3 regions of the Kurthia sp. 11kri321 genome follow, and region 2 is predicted to be linked to each of the others. Evidence: riboswitches for the same ligand, from Rfam matches in the RefSeq annotation. Region 2 holds a riboswitch; each other region holds the start of a gene.
What was found. Region 2 has a riboswitch for thiamine pyrophosphate ahead of thiT (energy-coupled thiamine transporter ThiT). Riboswitches for the same ligand answer to the same signal wherever they lie in the genome.
Positions count from the first base shown of each region.

Region 1: it holds a riboswitch for thiamine pyrophosphate, as region 2 does, so the genes downstream of both, ASO14_RS07800 (ABC transporter ATP-binding protein) here and thiT (energy-coupled thiamine transporter ThiT) in region 2, are expected to answer to the same signal.
Region 3: it holds a riboswitch for thiamine pyrophosphate, as region 2 does, so the genes downstream of both, tenA (thiaminase II) here and thiT (energy-coupled thiamine transporter ThiT) in region 2, are expected to answer to the same signal.

Region 1 is NZ_CP013217.1:1,507,334-1,515,386, reverse strand. It holds gene leuC (3-isopropylmalate dehydratase large subunit) at 1-806, shown strand, start outside; gene leuD (3-isopropylmalate dehydratase small subunit) at 819-1,409, shown strand; gene ASO14_RS07810 (RNA polymerase sigma factor) at 1,546-2,058, shown strand; gene ASO14_RS07805 (hypothetical protein) at 2,045-3,328, shown strand; TPP riboswitch at 3,391-3,499, shown strand; TPP riboswitch at 3,565-3,672, shown strand; gene ASO14_RS07800 (ABC transporter ATP-binding protein) at 3,694-4,470, shown strand; gene ASO14_RS07795 (ABC transporter permease) at 4,467-5,207, shown strand; gene ASO14_RS07790 (ABC transporter substrate-binding protein) at 5,207-6,202, shown strand; gene ASO14_RS07785 (thiamine phosphate synthase) at 6,203-6,781, shown strand; gene thiO (glycine oxidase ThiO) at 6,768-7,847, shown strand; gene thiS (sulfur carrier protein ThiS) at 7,832-8,032, shown strand; gene ASO14_RS07770 (thiazole synthase) at 8,034-8,053, shown strand, end outside.
Region 2 is NZ_CP013217.1:425,192-433,244, reverse strand. It holds gene ASO14_RS02240 (aminopeptidase) at 1-203, shown strand, start outside; gene ASO14_RS02235 (rod shape-determining protein) at 540-1,532, shown strand; gene ASO14_RS02230 (beta-class carbonic anhydrase) at 1,616-2,179, shown strand; gene ASO14_RS02225 (GNAT family N-acetyltransferase) at 2,276-2,821, opposite strand; gene ASO14_RS02220 (polyphosphate kinase 2 family protein) at 2,870-3,625, opposite strand; gene ASO14_RS02215 (TspO-related membrane protein) at 3,772-4,503, shown strand; gene map (type I methionyl aminopeptidase) at 4,558-5,310, opposite strand; gene thiT (energy-coupled thiamine transporter ThiT) at 5,480-6,043, opposite strand; TPP riboswitch at 6,139-6,238, opposite strand; gene ASO14_RS02200 (magnetosome magnetite crystal formation protein family) at 6,354-6,707, shown strand; gene ASO14_RS02195 (foldase protein PrsA) at 6,750-7,622, opposite strand; gene ASO14_RS02190 (HAMP domain-containing sensor histidine kinase) at 7,686-8,053, opposite strand, start outside.
Region 3 is NZ_CP013217.1:1,671,546-1,679,598, forward strand. It holds gene ASO14_RS08645 (PTS fructose transporter subunit IIABC) at 1-880, opposite strand, end outside; gene pfkB (1-phosphofructokinase) at 893-1,807, opposite strand; gene ASO14_RS08655 (ring-cleaving dioxygenase) at 1,975-2,961, opposite strand; gene ASO14_RS08660 (MarR family winged helix-turn-helix transcriptional regulator) at 2,980-3,411, opposite strand; gene ASO14_RS08665 (sensor domain-containing diguanylate cyclase) at 3,535-5,349, opposite strand; gene tenA (thiaminase II) at 5,456-6,154, opposite strand; TPP riboswitch at 6,254-6,357, opposite strand; gene ASO14_RS08675 (2-isopropylmalate synthase) at 6,425-7,999, opposite strand.

The DNA.
Region 1 (8,053 bases), 1.1 Mb from region 2:
TCACAGGTGATGCGATTCATCAATTATCAATGGAAGAACGTATGACGATTTGTAATATGTCGATTGAAGCAGGTGCAAAAGCAGGTTTAATTAGTCCAGACGAAACAACGGTTGAATATTTACGCGGACGTAAATATGCACCACAAGGCGAAGCATTTGAACAAGCTGCGAAAGAATGGTTAGCACTTGCAACAGACGCAGATGCAACGTATGATCGTACAGTCGTTATTGATGGTTCTGAAATTGAACCATTCGTTACATGGGGAACAAATCCTTCAATGGGTACCGGGATTTCAAAAACAGTTCCATTTGCAAAAGATTTAGCAGATGAATCAGACCGTCAAGCGCTTGAAAAAGCACTAACATATATGGATTTAGAGCAAGGAACACCAATCGAAGACATCGCAATTCAACATGTATTCATCGGTTCTTGTACAAACTCTCGTCTACATGATTTACGTGCCGCTGCAGAAGTCATTCAAGGTAAAAAAGTAGCAGACGGTGTACGTGCTATTGTCGTACCAGGTTCTTATTCTGTGAAGCAATTAGCAGAAGCAGAAGGTTTAGACAAAATCTTCTTAGATGCAGGATTTGAATGGCGTGAATCAGGTTGTTCGATGTGTTTAGCAATGAATGAAGATGTTGTACCTGCAGGTGAGCGTTGTGCTTCTACATCGAATCGTAACTTTGAAGGTCGTCAAGGTGCAGGATCACGTACACACCTTGTAAGTCCGCCAATGGCAGCCGCAGCCGCAATCGCAGGCCATTTTGTTGATGTACGAAAAGTAATGAACGTACCTGTATAGGAGGGGAATTGTATGGAACCAATTAATATCGTAAAAAGTATTGTGACACCATTAAATCGTAAAAATGTCGATACAGACCAGATTATTTCAAAAGAGTTTTTAAAACGTATTGAACGTACAGGTTTTGGTCAATATGTATTCTATCATTGGCGTTTTGATGCAAATGATCAGCCAATCCAAGACTTCGTATTAAATCAGCCAAAATATGATGGTTCATCTATTTTAGTAGCACATGATAACTTCGGGTGTGGTTCATCGCGTGAACACGCACCATGGGCGATTTTAGACTACGGTTTCCGCGTTGTTATCGCACCAAGTTTTGCAGATATTTTCCATAATAACTGCTTCAAAAATGGAATTTTGCCGATTGAGTTACCTGTTGAACAAGTAGAGGCGATTTTAGCAAAAGCAGAGGCAGAAGATTTACAAGCCGTTGTAAATTTAGAGGAGCAAACCGTAACAGCTGGCGAAGATGTTTATCGTTTTGACATCGATCCTTACTATAAAAAAATGTTAATCAACGGTTGGGATGAAATTTCGTTGACGTTCCAATACGAAGAGTACATTTCAAAATTCGAACAACGTAAAGCACAAACTGTATAAATTAAGATAAGCTATCTATGGATGTTGGGGATTCCCAATCATTCAATAGATAGCTTTTTTATTTTTTTTTAATATTTTCAAAAAAATGAAACCTTTTATAAAAAGTATGCGACGATAGAGGTGAAGGGGTGAAAATATGACGATGGAAGAACTGATTGAGGCATATGCAGATTATTGTTATCGTGTCGCTTTTATTTATGTAAAAGACCACGGGGCAGCAGAAGAAATTGTACAAGATGTTCTACTCGCACATTATCGAAATGAACATGCTTTTGAACAACGTGCCTCTTTAAGAACGTATTTAGCCAAAATAACCGTACATAAAAGTCAAGATTATTTACGAAAGAAGAAAGGGAAGTGGCGCTTCTTTTTTACAAAAGAGAAGGAAGTCGACATAGGCGATTCGACGATTAACCCAGCGAATCTTTATGGAAGAAAAGAAAGAAATGGAGAAGTAGTAGATGCTGTTTTACAACTGGATGAAAAGTATCGTGCCATTATTTTATTTCATTATTTTGAGGAATATACGCTTGCAGAAATTAGTGAGATTTTATCGATTCCACTGAACACTGTAAAAACGCGTCACCAGCGTGCGAAACAACAACTCAAACAATCGTTAAAGGAGGTTTATTTTGATGAAGAATTTTAAACAATCATTTCAACGAGAGATGAATCAATATAAAATGTCAGAACAGGCAAAAGAGCGAATGATTCAAAAAGGAAAAAAAGAGAGAAGAAAAGTCATCTATAAACCCCTCCTATTAACTGCTTGTATGATGGTCGTATTCGCTGGCATTCTTCTTATGATTTTCCAACAACAAACGACACGCGTTGGACAAGCAGAAGATGGGATTCAGTCGATTCGAATTGATACAGAAGCGCGTTATGAAGAAGACGGAACAACATTAACGAATCAATGGTTTTCAAGCGAGCGAGAACTATCTTCTTCTAAATTTGAAGCATTTCAAAAAAAATTAAATGCGAGTCCTGTTATAAAAAAAGAAATAGAACCACCTTCTTTATACTATGTTGTCGAAGTAACGAAAGAGAACAACGAAGTCGAAACCTTTTTACTATTTTCGAATGACGAAGATACACAGTATTATGTAAAAGAACTTGATACAGATAAGATTTATAAATGGGCTGACAGTGTAGAGGAAACGGAACTCTTTTTCAAATTAAAACCAAGTGTTATGGAGATAGCACTCATCGCATTTATTTTATGTATACCCACTTTATTTTCAACATTATTCATTGAAAAAGAGAAGAAAGAACCCTATGAATATCAAAATAAAGTGAAAAATATTTTCGGGAAAATAGCATTCGTTACGACTATGCTTTTTGCATGGTACGTCATTTGGAAAACCAGAAATATTTTTTATGGTTTATTAATCTTTACATTTGCATCAATTATCGGTTCATTCAATAAAAACCATATTCGAATGAGCCGTCCAAATGCGATGAAGTTATTAGAAGGAACGAAGGATATACTGAGTTACACATATGCCTTTACAATATTTATTTTTATACTGTACCGTAATCAAAACGCTCTATACGTAGGAATTGCCTTTATTGTTTTAAGCTTTATTTTATGGTTTGTCATGAAAAATCGTGAAGAAGTAACGTGTCCACATTGCGACGAAGTGCTCGACTATCGGACGACGTGGAAACTTCAGTGGGGTATGAAGAAATATCAAGCATGTGGACATTGTGCACAACCGATTTATTTAAATAAAAGGCGCATTGATCTACAAGGCTTCCTGCTAAGTCTTGTGTTAGGCGCATTGTCAATCGGAGCGAATCTATATGGAATTCACATAGCGTATATTATTGGTGTCATCATCGTGTATGTTCTTTACTTTATATTATTTTCACCGCTCTTTATTCGTGTCGACAAAGAGGATAAACCACTTTGGTGATGAAAATAAAACCAACTATTGCATAAATTACTAGGGAGTGCTATACTCACCTTAACAAAATCATAGTGTGCTAGGAGTGCTGGTGTTGCCAGCTGAGATGGAGCCGTAAGCTCTGGATTCTTTCAACCTGATCTAGTTCATACTAGCGTAGGGAAGCCGTTTCGACCGAAAAAACAATTTCAGGTCCCTGTTTCGATACGTGTATGGAGACAGGGGCTTTTTCTAATTTCATAATGCTTCACCACTAGGGGTGCCGTTTTTACGTGCTGAGAGAGGTTTCGACACCTTAACCCTTATTACCTGATCTAGTTCGGACTAGCGTAGGGAAGTGGCATGCGATGATTCTGTCATTTGCAGCCATTTCGATTCTTTGTCGAGATGGCTTTTTTTATAGAGGAGGAAGATCATTGGAGAGTTTAGCTTTACAAGATGTCTGTTTTCGTTACGAAGAACAACCCATTTTAGACCATGTTCATTTTTCCATTCAAGAAGGTGAATTCGTTTCGTTAATTGGTCCAAGTGGTTGCGGAAAAAGTACGATTTTTCGTCTCATTACAGGTCTATCTCAGGCACAATCGGGACAAGTGACCGTAGCGAAACAACCGGTAGGCTATATGCCACAGCAAGATTTACTGCTTCCTTGGCGAACGGTATTACAAAATACATTGTTGCCATTAGAATGTCAGCGAATACCGAAAAAGAGAGCAGAAGAACAGAGTAAGGCGTTACTCGAGGAATTTGGTCTAGGAGCTTACATGCATAAAAAACCAAAAGACTTATCGGGTGGCATGCGCCAACGTGTTGCCTTCATTCGTGCATTGAATGCTTCACAAGATGTACTGTTACTCGATGAACCATTTAGTGCACTTGATGCACTGACGAAGATGGAGTTACAAGATTGGTTATACATACAAGCGAAGAAATGGCGTAAAACCATTTTATTTATTACGCATGATGTGGATGAAGCGCTCTATTTATCAGATCGTATTCTAACTGTACAGCAGACACCAATTCATACGCTACACGAAACGATTGTCCCAATGGAACATAAAAGACAGCGTTCAGATTTAGCAAGTAAGGAGGTGCAAGACGTGAAGCAACAACTGATTTACATGTTGCAACAAGGACGTCAGCAATTATGAGAAAAAATGCACCTGCGATTTACGTGAGTGTGGGACTGCTACTCATTTGGGAAGTATTTGCGCGCTGGCTAAATGAGATGTACATCTTACCGTCTCCAACAGCCATCTTACAAAAGATGTGGGATTTTAGAGAAGCTCTATTTACCGTCCATTTACCTGCAACACTACAAGTACTTTGGATTGGTTTACTAATTTCAATTATTTTAGGCATTGGCCTCGCGATTATGATGCACCTCAGTCATTGGTCGGAGCGCGCATTCTATCCGCTACTCGTCGCGTCACAGACGATTCCCATTACAGCACTCGCGCCCATTTTTGTTTTATGGTTCGGTTACACGATTTGGAGTAAAGTGCTTGTGACTGTCCTCATTGCGTTTTTCCCGATTGCGATGAGTATGTTTGATGGACTGCGTAGTACAAAGCGTGAACTAGAAGAACTCATGCGAACGTACGGGGCGACAAAATGGCAAATTTTTTGGAAGCTACAACTTCCGTCAGCGCTACCACAGCTATTCTCTGCTTTTAAAATCGCTGTACCGCTCAGTATTATCGGCGCAGCTGTTGGGGAGTGGCTCGGAGCACAGGCAGGTCTCGGTTACTTCAGTAAACGAATGATGACACAGTTAGACGGAGCAGGTGTATTTGCGCCTATCGTTCTATTATCTACGATGGCGATCATTGCTGTCTTCATCATTCGAATCATTGAAAAAAAATATATCGTTTGGAGGAAAGATTAATGCGTTTGATGAAATTTTTTGTACTATGTAGTTTGTTAGTTGTCGTATTAGCAGGTTGTTCAAGTAAAGCAAAAGATGGTAAAGAATTAAAAGAAGTGACAGTTATGCTCGATTGGTATCCGAATGCGATTCATAGCTTTCTCTATGTAGCGATGGAAAAAGGTTATTTTAAAGAAAAAGGACTTGATGTCAAACTACAATATCCATCGAATCCAACAGACCCACTGACTTTAACAGCTGCTGGAAAATCAACCATTGGTATTTACTATCAGCAAGATGTCATTATGGCACGTGCGAATGAAGGAGTTCCAATTCAGTCGATTGGTACGATTGTCCAATCACCACTTAGTCAATTGATGTCACTAAAAGAATCGAATATTCAACGACCACGCGATTTAGAAGGAAAAACAGTTGGTTATGGCGGTACACCATTAAGTGAAGCGACAATTAAAGCGATGGTAAAAGAAGATGGGGGCGACCCGAATCAAGTGAAGTTAGTCGACGTAGGCTTTGAATTAGTATCCGCACTCATTACGAAAAAAGTGGATGTTTTAGCAGGTGGTCTAATTAACCATGAGCTACCTGTCATGGAGGAAAAGGGCTATCCGATTTCAACAATGGACCCATCGGAATTCGGTGTACCAAAGAGTCATGAAATTGTCTTCGTAGCAAGTGACCGTACGATTGCGAAAGACGAAGCAACATTAAAAGCATTTTTAGAAGCAGCGAAACAAGGGTTTGATTATACGAAGAAGAATCCAGATGAATCGCTTGCTATTCTATTAGATCATCAAGAGAAAGACCAATTCCCACTGACGAAAAGTATCGAGGAAAAAAGCTTGAAGATTGTAACAGATAAGATGGAGACGAAGGAAGAGCCGTTCTTATCGGATAATCCAGCCAGCTGGGAAAAGCAAAATGAGTGGCTCGTTCAACAAAAAATTGCCGATAAAATGGTGCCAACAGACGAGCTATATAAAGAACTGGTGAAGTAGATGAAGATTCATGTTCTTTCAGATGGCAAGCAGACGAATGAACAGTTTGTAAAACGTGTTATGCATGCAGAAACCGAAATAGACGCACTACATTTTCGTGAATATGAACGCACAGCAAAGGAGTTATATCAGCTTATAGATCAGTGTCTACAAGCTGGTTTTCCTCTTCATAAAATGATCGTCCATGATCGGTTAGATGTTGCCCATGCACATCAAATTCAAACCGTTCAAGTTGGTTACAGAAGTCTACCTATTCCCGTAATTCGCGTGCGCTTTTCAGAATTTTCAATTATCGAATCAGTTCATTCTATTGAAGAATTACATAAGAGTGAGGCGGATCAATGTATGTTATCACCGATTTTTCATACAAGTTGTAAAAAAGATGCGATTCCTTTAGCAGCAGATATTCTCCAAACAGCGAAGCGTCCGTATATTGCATTAGGAGGGATTACGCCCCACAACGTACATCTTGTGAAAAGTGAAAGAATAGCGATTCGCTCGGGTTTTTGGGAGGCAGAAAATGGTTGTGACATATTAAAAATCTATCGTGAAATGAGGGAGAACTATGAAGAATTATGATGTCATCATCATTGGCGGCGGTGCAATCGGCAGTTCAATCGCCTATTCGCTTTCTAAACGAAAAAAGCGAGTAGCCATCATCGAAAAACAGATGATTGGCAGTGGTGCTTCATCTGCGGCTGCTGGTTTACTCGGTGTACAAGCAGAGTGGGATGCGGAAGATCCACTCTTTCACCTAGCACAGCAAAGTCGTCGATTATTTCCAAAACTTCAAGAGGAAATTCGTACACTCTCAGGCATTGATATTGGTTATGAACAAAAAGGAATCTTGCGCATCGCTCATACAGAACAAGAACTCGCACGTATTCATGACATTATGAACTGGCAAAGTGCGTGTGGTGAAGTGTGTGAAGCGATGACGATGGCACAAGTACAGCAGATAGAACCAGCAGTGTCATCTAAATTATATGGTGGTGTATTTTGCCGAGATGATGGGCATGTACTTGCAAAGGACTTAACAAAAGGCTATGCCGCGAGTGCCGCAGCACTTGGTTGTGCCATTTACGAACATACGGAAGTGACCCAGATTATAGAACAGCAAGGAGAAGTATGTGGTGTGCAAACAACAGCAGGCATGTTGGAAACGAAACAAATCATACTAGCAACGGGCGCATCAAATCAGACGCTGCAACAACATTTTGAAATTGAAGCGATTCCTGTGAAGGGGGAAGTCGTTTGCTTGCATAGTTATGAACCGATTTTACAAGTGCCACTATTTCGAGAACGATTTTATATTGCACCAAAACGAGGCGGTCATTACGTCATTGGGGCAACGATGAAGCGAGGTGACGTAACAAAGCACGTGGAAGCAGCAAGTGTGCAACATCTATTAAATCAAGCTTTTGAACTTGTACCAGCACTTCAACAGGCGACCTTTAAAACGAGCTGGGCAGGTTTGCGTCCAGACTGTTCTTTAGAACGACCACTTATGGCACAACATGCGACAACAAAAGGATTATGGTGTGCGGTTGGACATTACAGGAATGGTATTTTACTCAGTGCCATTACAGGTGAATATATGGCAAATCAATTAGAGGAGGTGACAAATACGTGCAATTACGTGTAAACGGTCATTTTATCGATGTACCAGAGGAAGTACAGACAGTCGCAGCACTTGTCGATTTTTTAGCACTTCAATCGAAAGTCATCATCGTGGAACAAAACGGTGCCATTTTACAGGCAGATGAGCATGAACGAGCAATTCAACCAAGCGATTCATTCGAAATCGTAACATTCGTAGGAGGCGGTTAATATGTTAACTATTGGAGAAAA
Region 2 (8,053 bases):
ACCATTTAGCGATTGGTAGTGCCTATGCTTTTTGTGTAGAAAACGGAACAGAAATGTCACAAGAAGAACTCGCAAAAGCAGGATTAAATCGCAGTATGACACATGTCGACTTTATGATTGGTTCTGGTGATATGCAGATTGATGGTATTACAAAAGAGGGTGAACGTATTCCTGTATTCCGTAAAGGAAATTGGGCATTTTAATCTCTAGTGGAAACATTTAAAAGAACGTTTCGTCTTTAAGACGAGGCGTTTTTTTATATGACATCATAAAAAAGCAATTTTTTATTAAAATGTAGGATAAATATTTTTTCTTCTTCTAACACATTTAGCGCATTTTAAAAAATTAAATAGTAGACTTTTATCCTAATAAAAGCCTTTACATATTGATATATCAACAACTCTATTTTTATTTCCTTTTTTATCCTTCATATTTAAACTATCATTCCCTTTTTTCTTCATTTATACTATTAAAACGACTGATTTGTTATTTTTTTATCATATTAGATATTTATATAAAGCTAGAGGAGGCGTTGTTTGATGTTTACATCTTCAGCTCTTGGAATTGATTTAGGTACAGCGAACACATTAGTGTACGTAAAAAATAAAGGTATTATTTTGAATGAGCCATCTGTCGTGGCTGTCAATACAACGACAAAACAAGTAATTGCGATTGGTCATGAAGCCAAAGCAATGATTGGAAAAACACCACCGAATATTACAGTATGTCATCCACTTAAAGATGGTGTCATTGCAGATTTTGATATGGCAACTGCTCTTTTAAAAACGATTTTAGATCGCGTCTTTAAAGACAAAGGACGATTTAAAAAACCGAACATCGTTATTTGTGCACCTTCTGGGGCAACATCGATTGAGCGTTTAGCTATTCAGGATGCTGCACGCCAATGTGGAGCTAAAGAGGCATTTTTAATTGATGAACCTGTTGCTGCAGCTATTGGGGCAGAGTTACCTGTAAACGAGCCTACAGCGAGCGCAATTGTTGATTTAGGCGGTGGTACAACTGAAGTTGGAATCATCTCATTAGGTGGTATTGTAACAACGGCAACTGCCAAAATTGGTGGCGACTCAATTAACGATGATATCATTCACTATCTACGCAAAGAATTCAATTTATTAATTGGTGCTAAAACTGCTGAAGAAATCAAAATTGAGATTGGGCATGCACCAATTGAACATGCAGTAGCACAAATGACCGTAACAGGACGTGACTTAGTCACAGGATTACCACGTAGTATTACAATTGATTCGATGCAGCTACAAGATTGCTTATCTGAAACATTCCAAGCGATTTTAGAACTGATTCGTCGTACTCTAGAATCTTGTCCACCAGAACTTGCTGGTGATATTGTAGAACGTGGTATCGTTCTTGCTGGCGGGACATCTTTACTACAAGGATTAGATGAATGGTTAGCAAATGAACTATTTATTCCAGTTTACAGAGCACAATCTCCTCTTGAAGCGGTTGCGATTGGTACAGGTCTCTCAACAGAAACACTACATTACCTTAAATAATCGTTCTTTTTATGCATTTTTACCATAAACGTTTAATTTTTTACTTTTTTTAGATAAAATTAAATGTGGGAGGGGAGTTTGTAATGAGAAAATTAGATGAGATTTTAGAGTTTAACAAAAAGTTTGTAGAAAACCAAGATTATGTATCATATGTATCGGATGTAGTACCGAATAAAAAGTTAGCAATTGTAACTTGTATGGATGCACGCTTAATTGAATTATTACAAAAAGCAATCAACATTAAAAATGGTGATGCGAAAATGATCAAAACAGCGGGGGCACAAATTAATAATCCATTCGGCAGTATCATGCGAAGTGTACTAGTTGCAGTCTATGCTTTAAAAGCAGAGGAAGTACTTGTAGTTGGACACAAAAACTGTGGTATGAATTCAATGGATCCATCAAAAGTTATCAACGAAATTAAATCACGTGGGGTAGATGACAAAACGTTTGAAATCATCTCACATACAGGAATTGATGTTGAGGATTGGTTAAAAGGCTTCACTGATTTAGAAGAAGAAGTGAAACGCAGCGTAAATGTTGTACGTAATCATCCTTTAGTCACAAAAGATGTACCTGTACATGGTTTAATCATTGATCCAAAAACAGGCGAACTTGAACTTGTAACAAACGGTTACGACCTATAATAATAAAAAGAACCGCTGCCTTGATAAGACAGCGGTTCTTTTTTAAAATTTCTTTTTAAATTGTCTTTTCCACTTATACCAAAGTGTCTTACCTTTTCAATGTTCCTCTGCGAGCTTCGCATATAGATAATGATCTACCCATACACCATTAATATAAAGTAATTGTTTTAACAATCCTTCACGTTGATAACCGACTTTTTCTAGCACACGATAAGACCCTTCATTTGCTGGCGATACATAGGCTTCAATTCTATGTAAATCCAAATTTTCAAAGCCGAATTTTGTAATACATTCCACCGCTTCTGTTGTAATTCCTTTACGAGTAAAGCGCTCATCTAAGGAATAACCGATGAACGCACTCGAAAAAGGCAAGCGCTTAATGGAATAAATCGATATATGACCGATTAACTCTTTCGTATTTTTAAGGAAGATTCCAAAACTATACTCTCGACGCATATTCATTTGATGCATCGAATCGTTAATTCGCTTCAATTGAAAATTCTTCGTGTAATATTCAGGACTATGAAGTGGCTCATGGATGGACCAAAATCGCTTATTTTGTACAACTAGGTTTGTTAATGCTTCCGCATCTTCTTCAATTAATACGCGATATATACAGCGTTCGCTCTCTAAGTAAAGCATGCCACATCATCTCTCTCTACACAATTTCATCAGCTTTTAACTAAAAAACTATTTCTCATCTGGGTAATCAATCTCAATTCCCATACTTTTAATTTTCGATTCACAATGCTTAATTGTTTCTTTTAATACTTTGATTCTTGCATATTCTTTATCATTACCTGCAACTAAAATCCATGGTGCATTCGGATGATCTGTTTTAGCAAACATATCATTTGCTGCTTGAACATACTGAGGCCATTTTTTACGATTGCGCCAATCCTCATCTGTTAGCTTCCAAGATTTATATGGATCATTCTCACGTGCATTAAAACGATTCAATTGTTCTTCATCTGTGATTTGTAGCCAGAACTTCAAAATAATATAGTGGTCATCTGTCAGTACACGCTCAAACTCATTAATCTCATGGTAAGCACGCGTCCATTCAGCATCCGTTGCAAAACCTTCAATTCGCTCTACTAATACACGACCATACCAACTACGGTCAAAAATACCGATACTTCCTCTAAACGGTAGCTTACGCCAGAAACGTTGTAAGTAGTTGTGACGTAATTCGTGTGGCTTTGGAGCAGAAATTGGATGTACAACATAACCACGCGGATCTAATCGTTCAATCAAGCGCTTAATCGCGCCACCCTTTCCAGCTGCGTCCATTCCTTCAAAGGCAATAATTAAACCGATATTATTACGATGCAACGTCTGTTGTAACGTTAACATTTTTAGCTGTAATTTTTTTAATTCTTTTTTATACGACTTCTTACTATTAAACTTCTTATCCATATTTAATTCTTCTAAAGATTGAGTCATGTAAACACTCCTTTTCCTGAATCTGATTATATATACCCTTTTTTTATGAAACGTTCACCAAATTGAAAATGATTGCACTATGAAAGACGTGTATAATGATAGTTAGTATTTTTAAATACGAAAAATCTTGATGAGGAGGAGATCTTTTGGGCAGACTATTGTTAATGACAATCAGTTTTTTAGCAATGATGATTGTCAGCGTATCTGCTGCCATTCTTCCATTCAATGGTCAAACGACAGTGGATGTTGCAAATAGCTATACCATTCTAGCTTATCCATCCGACTATGTCTTTTATGTAGTGGCACTCATCTATCTCTCTATATTATATTGGATTTACAAACAATGGCAAATGTTTGCAAAGAAACAATTTGCGATTACACATGTACAAAGTTTTTTATTTACAATTAGTATGGTCCTTTCAATCGTTTGGATTTATTACTGGCAAAATAGTCAGTTCATCATCGCATGTATGATACTCGTATTCAGTACACTTGCACTTGCAGGTATGTATTTATTACTACCTGAAAAGAATACGATGACCACACGCCTACCTATATCACTTTATTTAGCATGGCTCGTATTACTTATTATGTTCAATTTAGCAATCTTACTTGTTGCAGCACGTTGGGATGGTTTTGGATTAAGTCAACCGCTATGGGCCGTCATCTTATTGACTGTCTTTGTAGCCATTGCACTTCACATCCGCTTTCATCATTACGATCCTTACTTCCCGATTCTATTCATCTGGTTCTATTTAGGAATTGCTGTACAAAATAACTTTGAGGAATTATTAGTAACAACAGCTGCATTATTTTTAAGTGGTGTATTACTTGCTGGTATTCTATTTATGCGTAAAAAGCCAAGAACAATCTATTAACATGTTTTACACTATAGAAAAGAGGAGAACGAAAAAATCGTTCTCCTCTTTTTATTAATCAATTTTTGTTGTTAAAATCGGGCCATTTTTTGTCACGATTACTGTATGTTCTAGTTGTGCTACAAATGATTTATCTGGTGTTAAAAACGCCCAACCATCTGTACCTTCAATAATATTTTCAGCTGCTTGTGAGATGAATGGTTCTACTGCGAAAACCATACCTTCTTTCATTAAAGTAGCGTCCCATGCATCATAATAGTTCAATACATATTGTGGTTCTTCATGTAATGAGTGTCCTACACCATGACCTGTTAGGTTCATAATTACTTTTAAACCATTATCATGCGCTTCACGTTCTACAGCTTTACCAATTTGATTCAATTTAGAACCTGGTTTAACCTTTGTCATAGCACGATCAAAAGCTGACTGTGCTACATCACATAATTTTTGTAATTCTGGCTTTTCAGCATCACCTACGATAAATGAAATACCTGTATCTGCATAAAAACCATCCACATGACCCGATACATCAATATTAATCATATCGCCTTCTTTTAGAGGTGTATCGTTTGGAATACCATGTGCTACGACCTCGTTTACACTAATACATGTGAAACCTGGGAAGTCATATTCTGCTTTTGGTCCAGATACTGCACCTTTTTCTTCAAATAGTTTACCAGCTAATTCATCTAGCTCTTTTGTTGTAACGCCTGGTTTTGTCGCAGCTTTCATTGCCTCGCGAATTTCTGCCATGGCACGACCCGCTTTTAATAACGCATCGATTTCTTGTTGAGTTGTTGCAATCATGTATAACGGTCCCTTCTATATAAAATTCTACTCTTAACTATATCATAATTTTTGTAGATACATATAAAAAGTCTATGCATTCTTTCATACATTCAGTAAAAGTTTTTATTTAGGTGGATATATATATAATAAAAAACGTAACGATTTCTTAGTCGCTACGTTTTTATTCTTAATACGTCTTTTGAACGAATAACTTAGGTGCTGCTCTAAACAATAGATAAATCACGACAGCTGTTAAAATAATAGCTGGAATCATATACGAGCTATTATAAACAACAGAATAAATCCATGGGTTTTGGTCGCCCGCATAACTTGCGAAGAATACTGCGCCTGCTACTGTATGTGAAATCAGTCGTAGGATTCCACCAATTGCTGTACCCACTAAAATCCAGCCAAGCATTGCGCCATCTTTTTTCTGTTTTGAAGCACGAATAACCATCGGACGGAAAACTCCAGCAATCCCGACAATTGTGAACGCAAAGAAGTAATCTAAAAATCCTTGTAATGGGGTTAAAATACTTGCACCTGTTAAAACTTGTAGTACCCCTACAATAAGACCTGTCGCAAGCCCTGGTAATGTTCCCCAACGCATCGCCATCAATACGATTGGTACCATAACTAAACTAATGGAACCACCCTGTGCCCAAATCGAAAACGATAGTTTGTCTAAAATAAAACCAATCGCCGCAAAAATGGCCACCTCAATCATCATTAATAATCTTTGTTTGTTCATCTTTATGAACCTCCATTGATTTGATGTCTTACACAATTCCTGTGGTAATCTAGATAAAAAAAACGACATCAGGACAGAGCCTGACATCGTTATATGTCGGTTTCTATCCACATTCCTACGCAAGTGTTAACTTACAGGTTCGAAGGGTTGGAGTCGAAACTCTCTCTCAGCACGTATGCACCCCTTGTGGTTTACATCATTATTTTTGAACACTCTCATTCTACTGAATTTAACGAAATATAGCAATAGCATGAAACGATTTCCATTTTTATACGTATATAAGTTATTATGAACAAAAGGGAGGGTTATCATGGAACAGAATAATCGTATTTTATCATCACTTTGTTACTTCAGTATTTTCTTTGCAGGCTTTATTTTACCGCTGATTGTTATGCTCGTTGTAAAAGATCGTGATGTAAAAAAACACGCAACACATGCACTTATTTCTCACTTGTTACTTTATGTTCCTGCAGTTATTTTCTTTATTATTTTAGCAACAATGGGTATCTTTGCATCAGCTGAAATGAGTGATTCAACAGGTGCTGCACTTGGTATAGGTGTCATTATTTTCATCATTTTCATGGCTTTATTCTCATTGGCGATTGTCATTTGGAATATCGTTCGCGGCATTCAAGTATTAAACCAAAAAAGTACAACTATGTAAGAAAAAGAAGCAGCTGAGATAATTCTCATACTGCTTCTTTTGTTATTTACTGAGTGTATTTGTAATGTCGTAGTCTGCCATTTTCTCTGTTAACCAACTTGAATATTGTGCGCTAATTTGCGCTTCAATATACGCTTCTTTTACTTTGTCTTTGACCTCTTCATACTTCGCTGTTTTTGCATCGACTGTACCTGTTACTTTGATAATATGGTAACCATAATCTGTTTTGATTGGGTCACTAATATCACCTTTTTTCATGCTGAAAGCTTGTGTCGCAAATTCTTCCACCATTTCTGATTTCGTAAAGTAGCCTAAGTCGCCACCTTTACTTTTCGTGGCAGTATCAGTTGAATATTTCTTCGCCAATTTTGCAAAGTCACCACCTGCATCTAACTCTTTTTTGATTTTTGTCGCAGTTGCTTTTTTCTCTACAAGAATGTGACTTGCCTTCACTTGCGCTGCTGTATCGAATGTAGATTGATTTTCTTTTAGATAAGCTTTTAATGTTTCGTCAGATGTATCTAAATCCTTCTCAATCATTTTAGATGCGAGTACATACGTTTTTAAATTCGCTTTAAAATCAGATTTAGACATGTTATTTGATTCAAGTGCTGATTCAAGTGCATCTGCTCCGCCATATTGTGTTTCGACTTTTTTATATTGTGCATCTACTTCTGCATCACTTGCTGTTACTTTTTGTTTTTCTGCTTCAAGTGTAATTACTTGATCTTGAATTAATGTTTCAAGCGCTGCACTACCATATTGTTTATTTAAAACATTATTCAGTTGCTGTTGTGTAATTTTCGTATCGCCTACTTTTGCGACATATCCTGTTTTGGCTGTTGCATAATATACACCACTTCCAACAACTAAAACAAAGATGATAGCGATTGCCCAGATCATTCTCTTTTTCATCTATTTGACACTCCTTATTTTTGAACTATCTTCACTATAAAGAAGGAATGTGTCAACGAGACGTCATGCTTCATTTCTTTTCAGTTCAATCACAAAACACGTACCTTGTTCATCGCTATGCACTAAACGTAAGTCACCTTGCATCGACTGAGCCATCATTTTACTAAGTGGTAATCCCAACCCTAATCCACGAATTGCATATTTTTTATTTTCCCCTCGATAAAAGCGGTCAAAAATAAATGGTTGTTCTTCTTTTGGAATACCACTTCCCTCGTCTTGAACAAAAATACGCACTTTTTCTTTATCTGCTTGTAGACGAATATGAATCTGACCTTGTTCATGCATTGCTTGTGCTGCATTCGTCCATAAATTCGTACAAATCTGTTGGAAACGTATAGGATCAATTGAGAGGTGAATTGGTTCTACATGTT
Region 3 (8,053 bases), 1.2 Mb from region 2:
CTTTTTTCTCATCGCCGTCTTGTTCATCTGTTGATTTTCCTGAGTCAGAATGGAAGATAGAAGCATTTCCTTCTACTGCACGCTCTAATAATTGATCTGTTTCATAAATCGCTTTTGAAACAGGTACTTGAATTACTTTTTTACCATCAAAACGAGCCATCTCGACTTTTGTATCCGCTGCTACAATAATCGCATCTGCTTCTTCAATTTCAGCTTTTGTAAGTACATTTTGTGCACCACTTGAACCGTTTGTTTCAACTTTAATGTCGATTCCTTTTTCTTTTGCGACATTTTCTAATTTTTCAGCTGCCATATAGGTATGCGCAATACCTGTTGGACAAGCTGTTACAGCAAGAATTTTAACCTTCTTCCCTGTTGTTTGTTGTTCACTTGAAGTAGTAGTCGCTTGCTTGGGCTTTTCTTCATTTGTTTCTTTTTCTTCAATAATCGATAAAACTTCTTCCTTCGTTTTCGCTTCACGTAGACGAGTTGTAAAGTTAGAATCCATTAAAAACCCTGCTAAGCGAGATAATGCTTCTAAATGAAATTGTCCTGCACCGTCTGTCGCTGCAATCATAAAGAATAAGTCCGCATTTTTACCATCTAACGAAGCATAATCCACACCTTTTTCACTACGCCCAAAAGCAATTGTCGGAGTTTTTACAGCGGCTGTTTTCGCATGTGGAATCGCAATACCATCACCAACACCAGTTGTACTTTCTTCTTCACGCTTTAAAATTGCGGCTAAAAAGTCATCTCGATTATTTAGCCTTCCTGCATGATCGAGTACATCTGCTAATTCTGCAAGTACCTCTCCTTTTGTGCCACCTGACAGCGATAATTGTATCGTATCGAGAGGCATCAATTCTGTAATTTTCATGCGTTTCACCTCTTAAATTGTTTGAATTTCGACTTGTGGAACGAGTTTTTCTACTTCTTCTTTATGGCATAAATCTTCTTTAAAAGCTGTAGCACTACCTGAAGCAACGCCGTAACGGAATGCATCTTGTAAACTTTGCTGTTGTGCTAATTGAGCAACCATACCTGCCACAAGTGAATCGCCAGCTCCTACTGTATTGACAACTTGTCCTTTAGGAGCTTTTGCCAGAAATTGTGTGTCACTACTCACACATACTGCACCTTCACCACCAAGCGATACAATTACAAGTGATACATCTTGTTCTGTTAATTTTTTTGCATGTGCTACAGCTTGTTCCAATGTGTCGATTGTATCTCCTACTAATTCACCTAACTCGTGCTGATTCGGTTTAATAAAGTACGGTTGATATTGTAAAAGTTGTTTTAAGCGTGGTCCTGACGTATCGAGTACCCACTTTGCACCGGTTAATGCACAACTTTTTTGAAGTTGTTCAAAGAACTCATCCGTCACCGTTTCTGGAATACTTCCTGAGACTACAATCCAATCATCTTCTTTTGCGTGTAATTGTAGAAAATGTAGTAGTTGCTCTATTTCTTGACTTTGCAGTGTGGGTGCTGGGCCATTCAGTTCCGTCTCTTGCTGTGATTTAATTTTGACATTAATCCGCGTTACACTATCTACTTGAATGAATGCAGAAGGTACTTGTTCTCTTTGTAAAAACTGTTGAATATAATCACCTGTAAATCCACCGACAAAACCAAGTGCTGTAGCGTCTACTTCCATTCGTTTGAGTACACGTGAAATATTAATGCCTTTACCACCAGGGTAATAACTTACTTCTTTTGCACGGTTTAACGTATTCGCTTGAAAATCATCTACATATGGAATGTAGTCAATTGACGGTGCAAATGTAACAGTATAAATCATCGAATCCCCCCTCCATCTCTTTTTTAATACTCTAATCTATAACCTTTTACCCGATTGGATTCAGGATTAAAACGCTATTTGGTTATAACTGCTATACCTTTACCCTTTCAGAAGAAATTTAATATAAAAAAAGAGAATCACCTATAAAGATGATTCTCGCTTGTTCATTATTCGTATTCTTTTTCAAATGTTTTTGTTGAGCGCACTGTATCAAAATGACGAACAACACTTTCGATATAATCACGTTTTGGTTCTAAGAATGGTGGAAGTGATAATTTTTCACCCAATGTTTCATAAGGTTCATCTCCCATAAATCCTGGACCGTCCGTTGCGAACTCAAATAGAATGCCTTGTGCTACACGTGCATAAAGTGATTCAAAGAAGTGACGATTCACATAACCCGATGTATTAAATCCGATTTCTTCCATTCGTTTTGTCCAGTAGTCTAACACTTCACGGTCCTCTACTCGGAACGCCGCATGGTGAACAGTTCCAAAACCTTGTCGACCATTTGGTGATGTTTCATCGTGTTTCACAATAACACGCGCACCATTTCCGCCTGTTCCTACTTCAAATAGATGGAAGTCTCCTTCTTGTGCGACTTCTTTAAATAATAGTGCTTGTTCTAGCATCATTTTAAAATATTTAAAATCAGCAATGGTAATTTCGATTGGTCCTAAACCAGTAATCGCATATTCAAGTGGGATTGGACCGTTTTGCCATGGTGTACCACTTTTAATCCCTTCATTATGTTCATCTGATACAAGTTGGTATCGTTGATCATCAAAATCAGTAAATGGTAATACTTTTACACCAAATTGTGTTTGAATACCGTCGTGTTTTACACCTAAACGTGTAAAGCGTTTTGCCCAATATTCAAGTGCTGCATCATCTGGTACACGGAAACCTGTACGTGAAATCTCGTTTGTACCATGTGTTCCTTTTGGAATTCCTGGGAAGTCAAAGAATGTCATATCTGTTCCAGCTGAACCTCGATCATCCGTAAAGAATGTATGGTATGTTTGAATATCATCTTGATTGACTGTTTTTTTCACTAAACGCATACCTAATACATTCGTAAAAAATTCGTAGTTTTTTTCTGCGCTACTTGTAATAGCTGTGACGTGATGGATACCTTTTAATTGTTGATTCATGATTATTTCCTCCGTTAATTACATATTTTTGGCGTGTAATCCTACTGTTTTTAAAGCTGTAATGAGTTGCTGTTTTTCATGTTCATCTACAACATTAAATAGCTTTTCAACTAATGCTTCATGTTGTGGAAAAATACGTTCAATAAATGAGCATCCTTCTTCTGTAAGTGCTGCAAACGTGACGCGTCGATCGGTTGGACAGGCTACGCGCTCGACATAGCCTTTTTGTTGTAATTTATCAACAACATATGTGATACTGCCACTCGTAATTAAAATCTTCTCACCAATGCGTTGAATCGGTTGATCTCCTTTATGATAAAGCAATTCTAATACCGCAAATTCTGTTAAATTCAGCTGATAGCGTTGCATGTCCTTTCGCAATACTTCTTCAACTGTCTGAGACGCTCGAAGTAGAACCGTCAATGCTTTTAGCGATAATTCTTTTGACATTTTATCCACTCCTTTTATCTCGAATTAAAATATCTTGAATTAAAGATAACATGGATTAAAAATACTGTCAATTAAAAAAGACACAACTTACAGCATGAATTCTCACACTATAAGTTGTGTTTGCTAATGTAAATTTTTTACTCGAACACAGTTGCGCCCTGCATTTTTTGCTTCATATAATTGTTGGTCTGCTATTTTTACAAATTCAGTTGTATTAGTAAATTGCGCTTCTGTCAACGCAACTCCTCCTACACTAATTGTTACAACTTTACATTCACGCCCTAAATGTTCTAGCTCTGCTTTTTCAACTGCATTTCTCATATACTCTGCAATATCGAAAGCTTCGCTATAAGTCGTAGCATCTAACAACACAACAAACTCTTCTCCACCATAACGCGTTAATTCCGCACGAGCAGGTAACGCATCTGTTAAAATTTTTACAAGGTTTTTTAATAGTTGGTCACCTAAAATATGACCATAATAGTCATTATATTTTTTAAACTCATCGACATCTAAAATTAAAATAGCAAAAGGTACTTTCGTGTCTTTATAGTGTTTATATAACTTTTCTAAACTACTACTTAAATAATGACGATTAAAAACTCCTGTAAGACTATCTAATAAAGCTAGTTCACGTAATTTTTCATTACTTTCTTCCAATTGTTTCGTTCGGATGCGAATTTTTTCATCCAAAGATTCATTGAGGGAAATCAATTCTTTATTCAGTTGTTCAACTTGTAACCATTGTAGAGCAAATTTCCGACAAAATAGTATACACTGGATACTAATAAAAATGCCTAGCATGATAAAAGTAAGATGAATTGAATTTCCAGCTGCCGAAACGCGAATCATGTCATGTATGGCCCCTACAAATACTAATAGTATCCCCACAAGTGTAATCACTTGTGTCAAATCATGCCAATTTATTTTTCTAATAACACTTACAAGTAAAAAGATATAAAAAACATACATAAAAATCAAAATAATATTAAATAATTTTTGATACATGACCGTAGAAGAAAATGCCGTAAAGAAAATAATTACAATCATTATATAGTTATAAAAAGTAATGAATTTTTTCGGGACCGCTTCGCTAAACATTTTATATACATAGCCTACATAGAACAACATAACAATTTGAGGCATAATAAATGTTAGACGTAGAGCCACGCTCCAATCTAGTTGGTTTAAAAAGGCTGTATATAAATAATAGTCCGTGAAAAAACCCCATAGACTTGTTGCTGCACAAAACATGCCATAAGCTAAAAATTCCTTTTGCTTTCTTCTAAATGCATAAAAAAGTAATGAAATACATGCAGTTAATGTAATACAGCCAATTAAAAAGACTTGCCAAAACTCATGTTGCTGTTGCTTTTTCACGATAATTTGTTCATTACCGATAGATATACTTTTCCTCAAACCACCACTTACATTCTCAAAACTAATCATTTGAAACGTAATTTGCAACGTCGTTTGATCTACGCGAAAACTAGGTATTTGTGGTTTCATTTGTTGTACAGCTGTCTTATTACTTTTTAGGAGGCTTCCATTCTCTTTGATAAGTACATTATTTACATATAAATTATAGCTACTATATTGAAAAGGTATATAAAATTTTAAATAGCGGCCAACAAAAGATTCAGGAACTTTAATCGTTGTACTATAAGTCGCACGATCAGAGTCAATATTTAAACGCTGATTTAGCATATAAGGTACTTTGACAATATCGCTGTTTCCAAGCTTAATTTCTTCTTTCATATCTTGTGGATCAAACAATTCACCACGTATAAAGTTCCAGTTTCCATTTAAATTTTCATAAAAAGTATCGTAATTTGAATGACGAAAATCATGTGTTGTCATTGTGGTAGCAAAACTCATCGGAGCGTACGTCATAAAAAGTATACAGAATGATAAAAGTGATACAAACCATTTTTTCATTTACGCCCCTCCTTTACATCCGTTAGTTATTCCCTTTTTCTTATAAAATTACTACTTATTCATAAAAAAACACCCACCGAATAAATTTCAGTGGGTGTTCATTCTATTATATAGAACTGATTTTGTCAGCTTGAAGTTCCTGAGGCCAGTGAGAAATTGTGTTCCCCATCTCCCAGAACAAATATTCAAAGCGAGTTGTTTGTAAGAAAATTTCTTTAACATGTGCCAGTTCATCACCTGTTAAATCAGCTGCTAACTCATCCATCAAATCAATCATATTTTGTGCGCTATGTTCAAATGCCGGTTCACTATACATACGCACCCAGTCACCGTAAAGTGGATGATCGACAGCTCCAGGAATTTGTGCGAGTTCACGTCCAATCTCTAAATAGCTCCAAGCACATGGTAAGATAGCTGCGATCACATGCGCAAGTGAGCCATTCTGCGCTTCTGATAACATATAACGAGTATAAGCTATCGTTGTCGGCGCTTCTTTTGCTTCACGCATCTCTTGCTCTGAAATCCCAAAACGCTCTGCATATTTACGATGCAGTGCCATCTCAATTGATAGCGTATGATGGACTGAAGCTGACAAGCGTGTCATAACATCTAAATCGCGTGCTTTTTGAATCCCAATCGCAAACACTTTTGCATATTGAATTAAATATAAATAATCTTGAATCATGTAGTGACGAAATTTCTCTGGTTCTAATGTTCCGTGACCAATTCCTTGTACGAATGGATGTGCGTGATTTGCACGCCAAATCGGTCGAATTTCCTCAATTAATTGCTCTGAAAACTTCATCTTTTTTCTCTCCCTTTTCACAAACACGAAGGAAACAAAAAGGCCACTCACCGCATTACGAAAATCGTAAAAGACGGAGAATGACCTGCAAATAATATGCTAAAAATGTCACTTCTTCCTTACGACAGTGCGAACTGTATCAAGTTAGAGGGTTAAGCTACTGCTCTCTCAGCCAATTCTATATGGCACCCCTAGTAGTGATTGTTTGTGTATTTAATTGTTAGTACACACCTATCATCTATGACAACAATTGGAAAGTCAAGCGATTTTTTAAACAGGTTCTGGAATCGAGATGAACTGATCGACAACAATCGTATTAATCGCATTAATATAAGCAAGTGCACTCGCTTTAATGACATCTGTATCAGAAGCTTTTGCAATATATGTTTCGCCTTCATATTCAACTTGTAACTTCACTTTACCGATAGCTTCTTTACCGCGTGTCACACTTGAAATTTTGTATTCAAGTAGCTTTACTTCGAATGCTGTTACTTCTTGTAGCGCTGAATACAATGCATCAATTGAACCTGAGCCAACTGTCGCTGCTTTCAGTACTTCCTCACCGCGACGTACCTTCACACTTGCAGACGGGAAGATTTGATTCGAAATCACTTGAATGTCTTCTAAGTGGTAGAAAGCATCACTATGAAGCGCAACTTTTGCATCTTCATTTGTACGTTTGAAATAATTTTCTACTAAAATGAATAGGTCATGGTTATACACTTCTTTTTTCGTATCAGCCAACTTTAAGAAATCCGCAAAAACCTCTTCAAATTGATCTGGTGTTAAGTTGCCTAACGCTAAGTTTTCAAGTGCATTTTTCACCGCATGACGACCAGAACGAGCTGTTAATACTAATTCCATATCGTCTAAACCAACCTCTGTTGGGCTCACGATTTCATAAGCATCACGTGATTTTAATAGACCATCTTGGTGAATACCAGATGAATGCGCAAAGGCATTGTCGCCTGTGATTGCTTTATTTACTTGTACATCAAGTCCCATTAAGCTCGAAACGATGCGCGATGTGTTCATAATCTCTTTCTTGTTGACTCGGGTATGTGCATTGAAATAATTTGAACGTGTTGATAGTGCCATCACGACTTCTTCAAGTGCTGCGTTACCCGCACGCTCACCGATTCCATTAATTGTACACTCTACTTTATCCGCACCATTTTTAATTGCCGCAAGTGTATTCGCTGTCGCCATACCTAAGTCGTTATGACAGTGAACACTTAGTAATACAGAATCATCTAAGTTTTTCATACGATCATTTAATTTACCAATCATTTCACCGAATTCTTCTGGTACTGCATAACCAACAGTATCTGGTACATTAATCATCGTTGCGCCAGCTTTCATAACAGCTTCAATTGTTTTCCATAGATATTCAAAATCAGAACGCGATGCATCTTCTGTTGAATATTGTACTTGTGGTAAAAGTGTTTTTGCGTATTTTACTGCATCTACACCAATTTGTAGAATTTGATCTTTTGATTTTGAGAATTTTTTCTCTACGTGAATATCCGATGTACCAAGTACCATGTGAATCATTGGATTTTCTGCGTATTTTACAGCATTGTAAACTGAATCAATATCCGCTTTCACTGCACGCGCTAAAGCTGTGATCATAATATCATCTGTATTTCCAACTTTTTGTGCGATTTGCTTTACTGCATTGAAGTCACCTTCTGATGAAGCGGGGAACCCTGCTTCGATAATATCTACTTGTAATTTTTTTAATTGATGTGCCACTTCTAATTTTTCGTATAAGTTCAATTTCGCTCCCGGAACTTGTTCTCCATCACGTAATGTTGTATCAAATAGCCAGATTTTTTTCGACATAATTTTTCCCTCTTTTCTGTATAATAAAAAAAGTCCCGCCTCTATATAGCTATC